Regions from separate parts of the Clostridium sp. CM037 genome, predicted to be linked through region 2. Evidence: riboswitches for the same ligand, from Rfam matches in the RefSeq annotation. Region 2 holds a riboswitch; each other region holds the start of a gene.
The links. A riboswitch is a leader RNA that binds a small molecule or an ion and turns the genes downstream of it on or off. The one in region 2 is predicted to bind cobalamin.
Positions count from the first base shown of each region.

Region 1: it holds a riboswitch for cobalamin, as region 2 does, so the genes downstream of both, ACWJKP_RS04725 (cobyric acid synthase) here and ACWJKP_RS16560 (sirohydrochlorin cobaltochelatase) in region 2, are expected to answer to the same signal.
Region 3: it holds a riboswitch for cobalamin, as region 2 does, so the genes downstream of both, cbiQ (cobalt ECF transporter T component CbiQ) here and ACWJKP_RS16560 (sirohydrochlorin cobaltochelatase) in region 2, are expected to answer to the same signal.
Region 4: it holds a riboswitch for cobalamin, as region 2 does, so the genes downstream of both, ACWJKP_RS18045 (YitT family protein) here and ACWJKP_RS16560 (sirohydrochlorin cobaltochelatase) in region 2, are expected to answer to the same signal.

Region 1 is NZ_CM143650.1:1,005,722-1,008,929, reverse strand. Features, by position in the region: gene ACWJKP_RS04725 (cobyric acid synthase) at 1-1,476, opposite strand, end outside; cobalamin riboswitch at 1,612-1,796, opposite strand; gene trmB (tRNA (guanosine(46)-N7)-methyltransferase TrmB) at 1,971-2,624, opposite strand; gene ACWJKP_RS04715 (site-2 protease family protein) at 2,672-3,208, opposite strand, start outside.
Region 2 is NZ_CM143650.1:3,449,370-3,452,577, forward strand. Features, by position in the region: gene ACWJKP_RS16555 (pyridoxal phosphate-dependent aminotransferase) at 1-826, opposite strand, end outside; gene ACWJKP_RS16560 (sirohydrochlorin cobaltochelatase) at 896-1,729, opposite strand; cobalamin riboswitch at 1,875-2,059, opposite strand; gene ACWJKP_RS16565 (transposase) at 2,280-3,191, shown strand.
Region 3 is NZ_CM143650.1:3,767,432-3,770,639, reverse strand. Features, by position in the region: gene sigG (RNA polymerase sporulation sigma factor SigG) at 1-767, shown strand, start outside; cobalamin riboswitch at 937-1,110, shown strand; gene cbiQ (cobalt ECF transporter T component CbiQ) at 1,487-2,338, shown strand; gene ACWJKP_RS18070 (energy-coupling factor ABC transporter ATP-binding protein) at 2,351-3,178, shown strand.
Region 4 is NZ_CM143650.1:3,763,148-3,766,355, reverse strand. Features, by position in the region: gene ACWJKP_RS18060 (energy-coupling factor ABC transporter substrate-binding protein) at 1-33, shown strand, start outside; gene ACWJKP_RS18055 (helix-turn-helix domain-containing protein) at 114-296, shown strand; gene ACWJKP_RS18050 (cob(I)yrinic acid a,c-diamide adenosyltransferase) at 342-881, shown strand; cobalamin riboswitch at 1,114-1,301, shown strand; gene ACWJKP_RS18045 (YitT family protein) at 1,501-2,352, shown strand; gene ACWJKP_RS18040 (DUF3842 family protein) at 2,539-2,967, opposite strand.

The DNA of each region.
Region 1 (3,208 bases), 1.8 Mb from region 2:
TCCTATGATTTTATAGATTGAATCCATGTCTACATTATCTCTAACTATGTCTGCTAGCTTATCTAATTCTTTTTCTCTTAGATTTTCATAAACCTTAGATTTTTTAGGTTCCATAGCTTTTTTTACCCTTAAAGTATTAATCATATGTTCTCTAAACTCTACTCCATCAAAAACTCCATGAATATATGTACCCATAACATTTCCACCTGCATTTATTGCTCCATCAAAGGATGACGTATCAGAACCATTCTTATCATAGATTTCAAAAAGTGGTTTTGCATTATGACCATATTTACAAATTCCCATATGTATTTCGTAACCATAAGTTTCTATACTAGTATCCCTAATGTTAATGCTACGAGCCTTTACTCTTGTAGTTATTTTCTCATCTTCAAATATTGTGTCTACGTCTAAAAGCTTCATACCCTCTGTTTCTTTTGAATTTCCCTCTAAGCCATTAGGGTCACTTAAGCTATTTCCTAACATTTGATAGCCTCCACAAATACCTAATACGTTACCTTCTACACTATATTGCTGAACCGCTTTTGCAAGTCCCGAATTTCTTAAAGAAATTAAATCATCAATAGTATTTTTTGTTCCGGGTATGATAAGGAGGTCTGGCGTGCCCAATTCTCCTTTAGTTGTAACAAATCTAACTGATACATCTTCTTCAGCCTTTAATGCGTCTAAATCCGTAAAATTCGATATATGTGGAAGCTTTATTACAGCAATATCAATAGGTGCAGTAATTTTTTTGTTAAATTCTACTGCACCATCTTCATCTTCGAGTTCCAATCTAAAATAAGGAACTACCCCTGCACATGGAATATGTATAATATCCTCAATCATTGTAAGTCCTGGCTTTAAGATTTCTAAATCTCCTCTAAACTTATTAATAATAGTGGCTTTAACTCTTTTTTTCTCGGCCTCATTAAGCAAAAGCAAAGTCCCTGCTAGTGACGCAAATACTCCACCCTTATCTATATCTCCTGCGAGTATCACAGGTGCATCTATAAGTTCCGCCATTCCCATATTCACTATATCTCTATCTCTTAAATTAATTTCTGCTGGGCTACCTGCTCCTTCCATTACTATAATATCAAACTTCTTCTCTAATTCTTCAAACTGCTTTTTTAACATGTCTTTGAATTCCAATTTCATATTATGATATTCCATAGCTGTACTATTCCCAAAAACCTTTCCATTAACGATAATTTGGCACTTTTTATCCGAGGTAGGTTTTAATAAAATCGGATTCATATATACCTCTGGCTCCAATCCTGCCGCATAGGCTTGAAGCACCTGCGCACGTCCCATTTCTTTCCCATCCAATGTAATATAAGAATTCAATGACATATTCTGTGACTTAAAAGGACATACTGAAAACCCATCTTGCACAAAAATTCTGCAAAGTGCTGTTACTAATATGCTTTTTCCTACTGATGAAGCGGTTCCTTGAACCATTACTTTAGCCATTACTATTTCTCCTTTCTTCCTACTTGTATTCTTCTTTGGCACACAACAAAAAAACAGCAAGCTTGCGCACCTGCTGTTATGTACAAATTTTTCATTGCACTAACTTGAATTCTACAGTTCTTTCCCGCCGAAAGCTTAATATTACTAATTTAGGCAGGTCTCCTGGCTCTTGATACGCTTTCTCTTATCACTTTCCCTTTCAGGTAGTTATAAAAGATTTTCTCTCAATTACAGTAGCGGGGGCTGCTGTGGAATTACACCACATTCCCTTTTCACCTTACTAATCATCTACTAAAGTAACTTAATCCACTTTAGTGGCTGATTAATAAAAGGCACCTAAACAAATCTATTCATTTTTAACTAATATAATTCATAAGTTTCATTTTTAAAATTTTCAATTTAATACATTTCTATGTAATTAAGTTTATAGCATTATGTTAATCCTGTCAATAAATAAGAATCTAAAATGCTTAAGTCTCATATGGTTAAATTCGCTAAATTAATTTTGCTTGTAGAAACATAGCTTGTTTCCCTATTTCTGTGAATTTAGCTTCATATTCTGTAACTACATTATCTTTAAAATCACTCTTATGCAAATCATAGGTCGAAAATAATATTTCAAACCCACACTCTTTGAAATAGTCTACTGATTCTTCGAATAGCTCTGTATCATCTGTTTTGAACCAAACTTCAGATCCCGGTTTTAAGAATTTCTTATAGCTCGTCAAGAACTTAGTATGAGTTAATCTTCTTTTATTATGTCTGTCTTTTGGCCAAGGATTACAAAAATTTATATAAATTCTGCTTATCTCATCTTTTGCAAACACATCATCAATAAGCATAATGTTCATTGGCATAAGACGTACATTTATGTCTTGTGCTCCTTCAATTTCTCTTACTTCTATTACTTTTCTAAGGGCAAATACCAGAACCTCATCTTTTAAATCAATGCCTACAAAATTGATATCAATATCTCTCCTGGACTTTTCTGATATAAATCTACCTTTACCGCAACCTAGTTCTAGATGGATTTCATTATTATTTTTAAATTCTTCATTCCATTTTCCTTTGTGATCATATTGGTCAGTTATTACAATATGACTAGTTTCCAGCTCTGGTCTAGCCCAATATTTTTTTCTTAAGCGCATATGTTTTTCTCCTTACATTTATAATTTTTATGAAATTTACTTTTTATTTAAAACATCCCTGCAATATTTAAAAACTGTTTAAATAACCATAACCCTGGCGCTTGCACGATATAAGTAAAAACTGATTGTCCACCAGGTAATATAGGCAATATTAACACCATAAATATTAAGAATTGATACCTATAAATTGTATCTGGTAAATTGTAAAAAAACTTTGGGAACAAATCTCTAACTATATGAGATCCATCAAATCCCGGTATTGGCACTAAATTAAGAAAAAACAAAATACAATTTAGGTACCCTGTAATTATTAAAATTTGGCTAATAATAGTATATAATCCACCATGAATTGGTGGAAATTTCGAAAATAACACAGTAAGAATTGCAAATACAAACCCTAGAATTAGATTAGCAATTGGGCCTGCAACTGAAACTTTCAAATCATCCTTATAATAGTTTTTAAATGCACTAGGATTTGTCTGAACAGGCTTTGCCCAACCAAACCCTACTAATATAATCATAAGAAATCCCATTGGATCTATATGTGCGATTGGATTCAGCGTAAGTCTCCCTTGAAATCGTGG
Region 2 (3,208 bases):
TTATCCACTCTTTGCTTTTTTCAATATAAACGTTATCTTTTAACACATGACGTGCAGCCATTTCTGCAAAACAGTTTATGTTCCAGGGGTTTTGTTTTTCTTTGACTTTTTTTAATAGGTCTACGTTACTACTTATTCCATACCCAAACCTTATACCAGGCATCGCAAAAAATTTGGTTAATGCTCTTATTATAAATAAACATTTGTATGTTTTAACTTTTTCACTGAAACTGTGCTGTGAATCTCCAGTAAATTCTATAAAAGCCTCATCTATTATTATGACTTTGTCGTTACATTCACAATATTCAAGAATTTTTTGAAACTCAGCCTTATTTATGATATTGCCATTGGGGTTATTTGGATTACCTAAAACCACACCTTCTACACTCTGTAATCTATTAAGAATATCCTCATAATCATAGAAAAGTTCAGCATATTCATGCTTTAATAAGGTATTCTCATTAATCTTCTCTTTTAAATAAGAATACTCTATACTACAATTCCACTTTTTAGCATCAATTTCGTACTCTACAAAAGATGGCACCACAATTAGTAGATTTTTATGACAAGCTATAACTAAGTCAATTATTTCTGCAGCCCCATTTCCTAAAACAAAATATTCTTTTGGGCAATCAATGTATTCTTTTAATTCTTTCAATACCTCCCTATATTGAATATCTGGATATCTTGTTAAAGCATCTACGGCTTCACTAATGTTATCAGTGAAACTTTTAGGAACCCCTAATGGATTAATATTAGAACTGTAATCTATTAATTCTCGCCCCTCAAGTAATCCATTAGTATAAACATCTCCACCATGTATCATCGAATACCTTCCTTTCTACTTGTAACTCTCATCTACCGTACTTTAGTTACTTATAACTTACGAAGAATTTTAATTTCCCTTATGTGTTTTCCCTACATTCTTAAACTTTTCATTAATTACATCATTAATGTGCTGTATATAAATGTCTTGAACGTCACTATTTTCTCCTAACCCATGCAGATATATTTTAACTTTAAACCCTTTTGCCTCTAAAATACTCTTCCAGGAGTCCTCTGCATCTCCCGCCATGTCATTCTTGGCATGATCTCCTGCTACGAGCAGTAGTGGCATTAAAGTGACTTCGCTAATACTCTGAGTAGTAACATTAGGTATTACTCTTTCCAAAGTTGGATACCCTTCCACGGTTGCTACATGTACATTGTTAAAACCTCTATCCCTTAAAACGCTTTCAAAACAGCAATATACTGCATTTGCAATATGGTTTGTACCATGCCCCATCAAAATTACTGTATCCATTGGTTGCAATTGCTTTGATAGAGCATCCACCATTATTGAGTAATCATCTGGCACGCCTGCTTCTTCTCCCTTAAAACATAAAAGAGGTCTTCCTATTAAGATATTTTTAAATGCTTTACATTCTTTGTATCTATTAACTACATTATTTATATAATCAAATTCTACTCCAGGAATAACATGCAAAGGCTGAACAATTACCTCATTATATCCTTCGCTTTTTAACTTTTCCAAAGCTTCTTCTGGAGTATCTACATGAATATTATCCCTATTCTTAAGTACCCTAAGAATAATATGTGAAGTAAATGCTCTTCTTATATCATAATCTTCAAAAGTATGTCTTATTTTATCTTCTATTGCATCGATAGTTACTTTTCTTGCATCTTCATGTGTTGTTCCAAAACTTACAATTAAAATTGCCTTCTTCATTTCGATCATCCACCTTGCTAAATATTTTCCGAAATCTATCATAACATTTACATATAATGCTTTTTAAAACAAAAAAAATAGTACGCATACGATAGCGACTACTTTTTAATTAATCCATAATTAAATAGTTCTTTCCCTCCGAAAGCTTGTTAACATCATTTAGGCAGGTCTCCTGGCTCTTGATTCTTCCTTTAATTATCCTTCCTCATTTTTAATTTACGAAGTAGCATTTAAAAGTTTTTCATCAATTACAGTAGCGGGGGCTGCTGCGGATTTAAACCGCATTCCCTTTTCACCTATTTCAAGGCACCTAAAATCATATTCAATTCTCTATTAATTCTAGTTTATTATATTTAAGCCGTACTGTCAATATTTAGAGTGTCTCCTTAGTTTAATAGGCAAAAAAATAATTCAGAAAAATAATTAGAATAATTAGGGACGATTAACAACTATTTAAATTATTTATATATATATTAGCTTAAGATTATGAATATCATCCCGATTCATAGGCAATAATTCAAATAAAAATCTATGAGGAAGGGTGATTTTAATGCCAAGAAAGGCAAGAGAAAAAACAGATGACTCGATATTTCATATTATGTGCAAAAGTATCAGCGAAATAAATTTATTCAAGGATGATGAGGATAAGAACAAGTATTTATCACTTGTAAAAAAGTATAAATATCTCTATAATTTTAAAATCTACGGTTACTGTCTTATGGATAACCATTCTCATTTAATGATTGATGCTAATGGTACTGATATATCAAAGGTAATGCATGGAATAAATTTTTCTTATGCAATGTACTTTAATAAAAAATATAAAAGGGAAGGACATCTTTTTAAGGATAGATTTAAGAGTAAAATAGTTAATAATGAACGATATTTGAAGACTTTATCTCTATATATACACAATAATCCTACGGATATAGATGAATATAAAAATTGTCCTGAAAAATATGCTTTTTCTAGTCTAGCCATATTTTTAGGAAAAAGACATGATTCTTTTAAATTAGTTGATTATGGATTTATTATGAGCTCTTTTGGTAATAGCCTAAAAAGTGCAAGAAAGAATTACTATAATCTTGTCTTTCTCTGTAATGGAGAAAAATTAAAACACGAAATAGAATTTAAAGATGAAAAATCAGAGTATAAATGTGAACGAAAAATACTTGTAAGGAACTTTAAGCCAGAAGATATAATAGAATTTATAGCGTCAAAGATGAATGTATCAAAGACTCATCTTTATATGAAGTACAGCAGAAAGCTTGTACGGGCAAAAGCCTTAACCGTTATTCTAATGAGGAGCCTCTGTAATTTTAAATCTAGCGATATATCCAGCACTCTTGGAAACATTACACAGTCTAGAGTATCAAAATTAAGCACTATTGGCATCGAATTAATTGGAACAGAAGAAAAATATGAGAATATTATCATGGATTTTATTAAACGTTATGCTTAGTAATAATTTATTAATAT
Region 3 (3,208 bases), 320 kb from region 2:
TCAATAAAGTAGAAATATGTGGTGTAGATACTTCAAAATTACCCGTACTAAAAGAAAAGGAAATGAAAGAGCTACTATTTAGGATACAAAATGGTGAGTATGAGTGTAGAGAAAAATTTATTAAAGGAAATTTAAGATTGGTTTTAAGTGTGATAAAGCACTTTAATAATCGAGGAGAAAACGTAGATGATTTATTTCAAGTAGGCTGTATTGGTTTAATGAAGTCCATTGATAATTTTGATCTAAGTCTAAATGTTAGATTTTCAACATATGCAGTTCCTATGATTATTGGGGAAATAAGAAGATATTTAAGAGATAATAACTCAATAAGAGTTAGTAGATCATTAAGGGATATTGCATATAAAGCATTACAAGTTAGGGACAGATTGGTGAATCAAGACAATAAAGAGCCTACTGTAGCTGAAATAGCAAAAGAATTAGAATTACCAAGGGAAGATGTAGTGTTTGCTTTAGATGCTATACAAAATCCTGTATCTTTATTTGAACCTATTTATCACGCTGGTGGAGATGAAATTTATGTAATGGATCAAATAAGTGACACCAAAAATTTAGATGATAATTGGCTTGAAAATATATCGATTAAAGAGGCAATGAAAAAATTAAATGTTAGAGAAAAGTTAATCTTAAATTTAAGGTTCTTCGATGGAAGAACTCAAATGGAAGTAGCAGGTGAAATAGGTATATCCCAAGCTCAAGTTTCTAGACTGGAAAAAACTGCATTAAAGCACATGAGAAAGTACGTATAGGGTCCCCTAGTGGGTCCCTTTTTTTACTGTAGCATTAATTTGAGAAAATAGTATAATGTATTATTTTGTGAAAATTTGAAAAATATTATCTTTTTACAACTAAAGTAGTTGATTTTTTGTAATAATAAGGCTACTATATAATGAGTACATGTGTGAAAGAACTATAAAAATTAAATAATAAAATATAGGTTTAAATTAATTAAAAGGGAATCAGGTTAAAATCCTGAACTATCTCGTAGCTGTAATAGATGAATTTAAGTGCATTATGCCACTCGAAAACGGGGAAGGCGCGCTTAAATAATGATTCTTGAGTCAGAATACCGGCCCATATTTTCGCACTACAAACTCTACGAGTGATAGAGAGGGCTTTATAATGAAAATTTGTTTGTTGATTTTATATGATTAAGCATATTTTTGAATCGTTTCCTTCTAACGCTTTAGTTAGAAGGCTTTTTGTTTTGTAGACAGGCCTATACTACAAATTGTCAAAACGAACCTAAACATCATTAGGTAGAATATCATCGTTTTCGCCGGGTGCTTCAATGCGATTATAGTTACATTATCTGGCCTTAGATTTTTAAATCAGATTGTAGGTGTAATTGTTTACTATGCTTCATCTATTTTTATTATTCTAAAATCTCCCAGAATGCTGCCATGGGGTGAAAATTCAAAGGAGATGTGAAATGGGAAAAATTATTATTTTATGTGCCATTTTTCTAATGGTGGGCTTTTTCTTCAAATGGAAAAAAGGGGATGGGACACATCATCATCATCACCATGGAACCGGACATAAACACGGCGAAGGGTTTTCAATTGATTTTTATGCTTATACCTCTAAAATCAGACACTGGAATGCTACTTTTAAAGTATCTCTTTCTGTTGTGATACTGATTCTTTGCATTGTATTGGAAAATCCCTATGTATCCGTTGTGGTCATTATTGCAATGGGCTATCTGACCATTGTAAAAGGAGATCTTCCAGTAAACGAATACTTGTCAATACTGGCGATTCCAATCATCTTTATCCTCCTTGGCACTTTTACAATTGCTATTGATTTTTCAAAGCAGCCAATGGGGCAGTATAACCTGTATCTTGGCTTCTGCTATGTGTTTACTTCTCAGGCAAAGCTTAAGGAAGTGGCATTTTTGATTCTGAAAGTTTTTGCAGCTATCAGTGCCCTACAAATGATGACACTGTCAACTCCGTCCTCCGAGATTATATATGTGCTTCGAAAGGCACATGTTCCAAAGCTTATTGTAGAGCTGATGAACCTCATTTACCGTTATATTTTCATTTTAATGGATGTCTATACTAAAATGAAAAATTCCGCAGAATCCCGTCAGGGCTACTGTGATTTTAAGACTTCATGCTATACATTTGGAAGCATTGCAAGCAATATGCTGGTTATTTCGTTGAAAAAGGCAAACGATTATTATGATGCAATGGAGGCCAGATGCTATGATGGGGATCTTATATTTTTGGAGGAAGATAAAAAGGTAGAGACAATACAGATTGCCTCTGCGGTAGCATTTATAAGTTTTTTGATTCTGATATGGGGCGTTACAAGATAGAAAGGAGCGATTATGGGGAAATCAATATTGAAGGTCGAAGATCTATACTACGTCTACGGAAATGGCAAGTCTGCATTGGACGGCGTAAGTGTGGATATCAATGAAGGTGAGAAAATCGCTGTTATTGGTTCTAATGGATCCGGAAAATCTACATTTTTCTTGAACATAAACGGTGTATTTACACCTGAACAGGGAAAAATAATTTACCGGGGTACTGTCGTTAATAAGAAGAATTTAAAAGGACTTAGAAAAAATATCGGGATTGTTTTTCAAGATGCGGACAATCAAATAATCGCATCTACAGTTAGGGCAGAAGTTGGATTCGGGCCAATGAATTTAAAGCTTCCAAGAGAGGAAGTACTCAAGCGAGTTGAGGAAGCACTGGCATACATGAACATATCAGATTTCAAGGATCGTCCGCCACACTATTTGAGTGGCGGTGAAAAGAAGCGAGTCACCATTGCGGGCATAATTGCTATGAAATCAGAAATCATTATCTTTGATGAACCGACTGCATCACTTGATCCTTTAAATGTACTGATACTAGAAGAAGTTTTGGATAAGCTTGGTTCGGAGGGCAAGACAATGCTCATTTCCACCCATGATGTAGATTTCGCATATCGATGGGCGGAGCGAGTCCTTGTATTCTGCCAAGGAAAAATTATCGCAGATGGAACACCATTAGAAATTTTCCAAAACACAGAAATTTTAAAACAAGCAAATCTAAAACAGCCAACCGTGATGGAGATATATGAATTGCTTGTAGAAAAACATCTGCTGGAAGATACTAGTGCCTATCCGAAAAGTACGCAAGAATTTAAGGAAATGTTTGAAAAATAGTTGGATTTTCTAGGCAGGTTAGCTTAGATT
Region 4 (3,208 bases), 310 kb from region 2:
AAAAAAGAAAATCAGGGGAATAAAACTGAATAATGATTTTCCAGCCTTATAGAATACCTTTCTATAATTATACACAGTTAACTCTACGAGAGATAGGGAGGTGTTTTCAAAATATGGTGGTAAATGTAGAAAAGAAGTTCGAGTTGGTTAGCTATATGGCTGATATTGAAAAGGGAATTATTGAAAAAACACTGAATAAAAACGAAAACAATGTTAGCAAAATATCAAGAGAATTAAGTATTTCAAGACAAGATTTGCAATATGAAATAAAAAAATATAAGATAACCCTGAGATAATAAAGCATATGTATGCATATGCTAAAACAAGGAGAAATGAATATAATGGGGAAATTAAAAAATGGATATGTTCAAATTTATACGGGGAATGGCAAGGGTAAAACGACTGCAGCTGTAGGAATAGCTGTACGTGCAGCAGGAAATGGATATACTGTATTTATGGTACAGTTTTTGAAGGGAAGTAAAACTGGTGAAATTGAAAGTGCAAAAAAATTGGCTCCCTTTTTTAATATATTTAGGTTTGAGAAAAAAAGAGGTTTTTTTTGGACATTAAATGCAGAGGAAAAAAATGAATTAAAAGAAGAAGTACAAAAGGGGTATGAATTTTGCAGGGAAGCATTAAAAGAAGAAAAATGCGACATACTTATCATGGATGAGGTAATGGGAGCATTGAACAATCAACTAATAAGTGAAGAACAACTACTAGAATTAATGGAGAATAAACCTGCTAATATAGAATTGATTTTAACAGGGAGAGACGTACCTAAAGCTATAATAGATAAAGCGAATCTTGTAACTGAGATGAAGGATATTAAACATTATTTTAACGAAGGAATACCATCTAGAGAGGGTATAGAGTTTTGATTATAACCACCTCAAATTTTAAAATTAAGTTAATAATATTTAGAGTTTGAAGGGGGAATTATTATGAATATGTACAAAAACTTAGGCAAAGAATTTATTGTCAATATAACGGGAAATAGAAAAGCCGATAGGGTTATTGTGGAAGAATTTAATAAAAACTCTGTTACTAAATAAAGCTCAATTAAAAAAGGTTTTATGGAAGAGATTAAAAGAAACTTTTAAATGAAAGTAATTTAATATCGAATTTAAAGGTATGAGATGTTTTGCATTTCATTTAAAAGGGAACCAGGTGAAAAGCCTGAACGGTCCCGCCGCTGTAATGGTGAGAAGCTCTAAATTATACCACTGACAATTTTGCTGGGAAGGATTAAAGCGACTGTGATCCAAAGTCAGAAGACCTGCCTTTATTAATACACCAAGAACGCTACGAGTGATAGGGGGTGTGACGTATATTTGTATGAAAATGCATTTTAAATTTTGCGTTTTTTACAAATATGGTTGGTATTATTATCAAGCCCTTAGCATAAATGCTAAAGGGCTTAATTTTTCGTTGAGAAAGAAATTATGATTATTTTATAGAGGATAGGTAATACAATTGATAATTATAAGGAGGCATATTATGCAAACAAAGATAAAGGAATTTGCGCTTATAAACATAGGAATGTTTATGGTATCAGCAGGTTTATATTTCTTTTTAATGCCAAATAATTTAGCGACAGGTGGGGCGAATGGATTAGCAATAGTTATAAATAAATTTACAGGGGGGTTATCCGTAGGTTGGATAATGATGATAATAAACCTTATTTTGTTTGTAATAGCATTTATTGCTATCGGAAAGAGTTTTGGTGGGAAAAGTGTGTATGCAAGCTTTGGTGTAGGAGGTATTATAATTGTATTTCAAAAGTTTATACCTATTAATAATTCAATTACAGGAGATATTTTACTGGAACTTATATTTGGAATACTAATATCGGGAATAGGTACAGCGATAGTATTTAATCAAAATGCTTCAACAGGGGGGACAGATATATTAGCTAAGATATTAAATGAATTTTTCCATATAAATTTAGGAAAAGGAGTTTTAATGTGTGATTTAATTATAATTTTAATGGCGGTTTTTGCCTTTGGAATTAAGCTATCATTATATGCAATGCTTGGAGTTATAATTAATGGTTTTCTTATTGATCACATCATAGATGGAATAAATGTGTGCAAAGAAGTTACAATTATAAGTAATAACAGCGATAAGATAAGAAAATATATAAGAGAAAAGCTAGATAAAACATCTACTGTATATAACGGAGTAGGGGATTTTTCAGATGAGAGTAAAGAAGTTGTTGTGGTTATAGTAGGAAGAAGGGAGTTTATAACACTTAAAAAATTCATAAAATTTGTTGATAAGGATGCTTTTGTAACAGTGAATAATATTTATGAAGTCTTTGGATACGGGTTTAAATCCTTAAAACATTAAATAAAAATTTTAGATAGCTAATAGAGCGGATTAACAAAATTTATGCCATGAAAGCAGGCAAGATTGTTAGTTATGGAATACCAACAGAAGTCTTAACCCAAGAATTAATAAAGTCTTTGTATGAGTCAGATGCTAAAATTACAGAGGATAAAGAACTGGTATTTTAAATATTATGTATAAACCTTCTTATATAAAATGATATTTTATATTACTTTTTATATCAAGTACAATCTCTTCAATTATATCCTTGATTTGCATATTCCTTGTGCCTGGTATATAAATACCATGTTTTTGTAGTGGAAGTATATATTTAGTACAATCCATATTAAATATTGATGTGGCAATCATGTGGGTAATTTCACCGTTAATGCCACCACTACATATTATTCCAATTGGACCGATTATACTATCGATTTTATTTTTCTTGCAAAATGAGCAAATTGATTCCTCTCCACTTATACCAATATTTGCACCAGCTCTTACCATATTTGAACAAGCAAATGCATTTGTACCAAGTGCAACAATATAGATATCTAGGTCAATTTCTTTACGAATTTTTTTTATGATTGTTTGACCAAGACCTGCCCCTTGTGCGTCTATTACAGCTATTTTCATGGTGAACCTCCAAAAAATAAAATTTATAATATAATGAAATCTATTTTTATATAGATAATATTATTATACTATAATGTTTATGTATATTCTGTGTTTAGTTCAAATAAAATTACAATGTTGGTATAAATAAAATGATTATAAAAAAGCAAAAAAAATTCTCCCATAAAGGTATTAATTTTATAATTCAAGGCAAAATAAAGAAAATAATATTAATAATATAATTGATATAAATGAAGGGGAG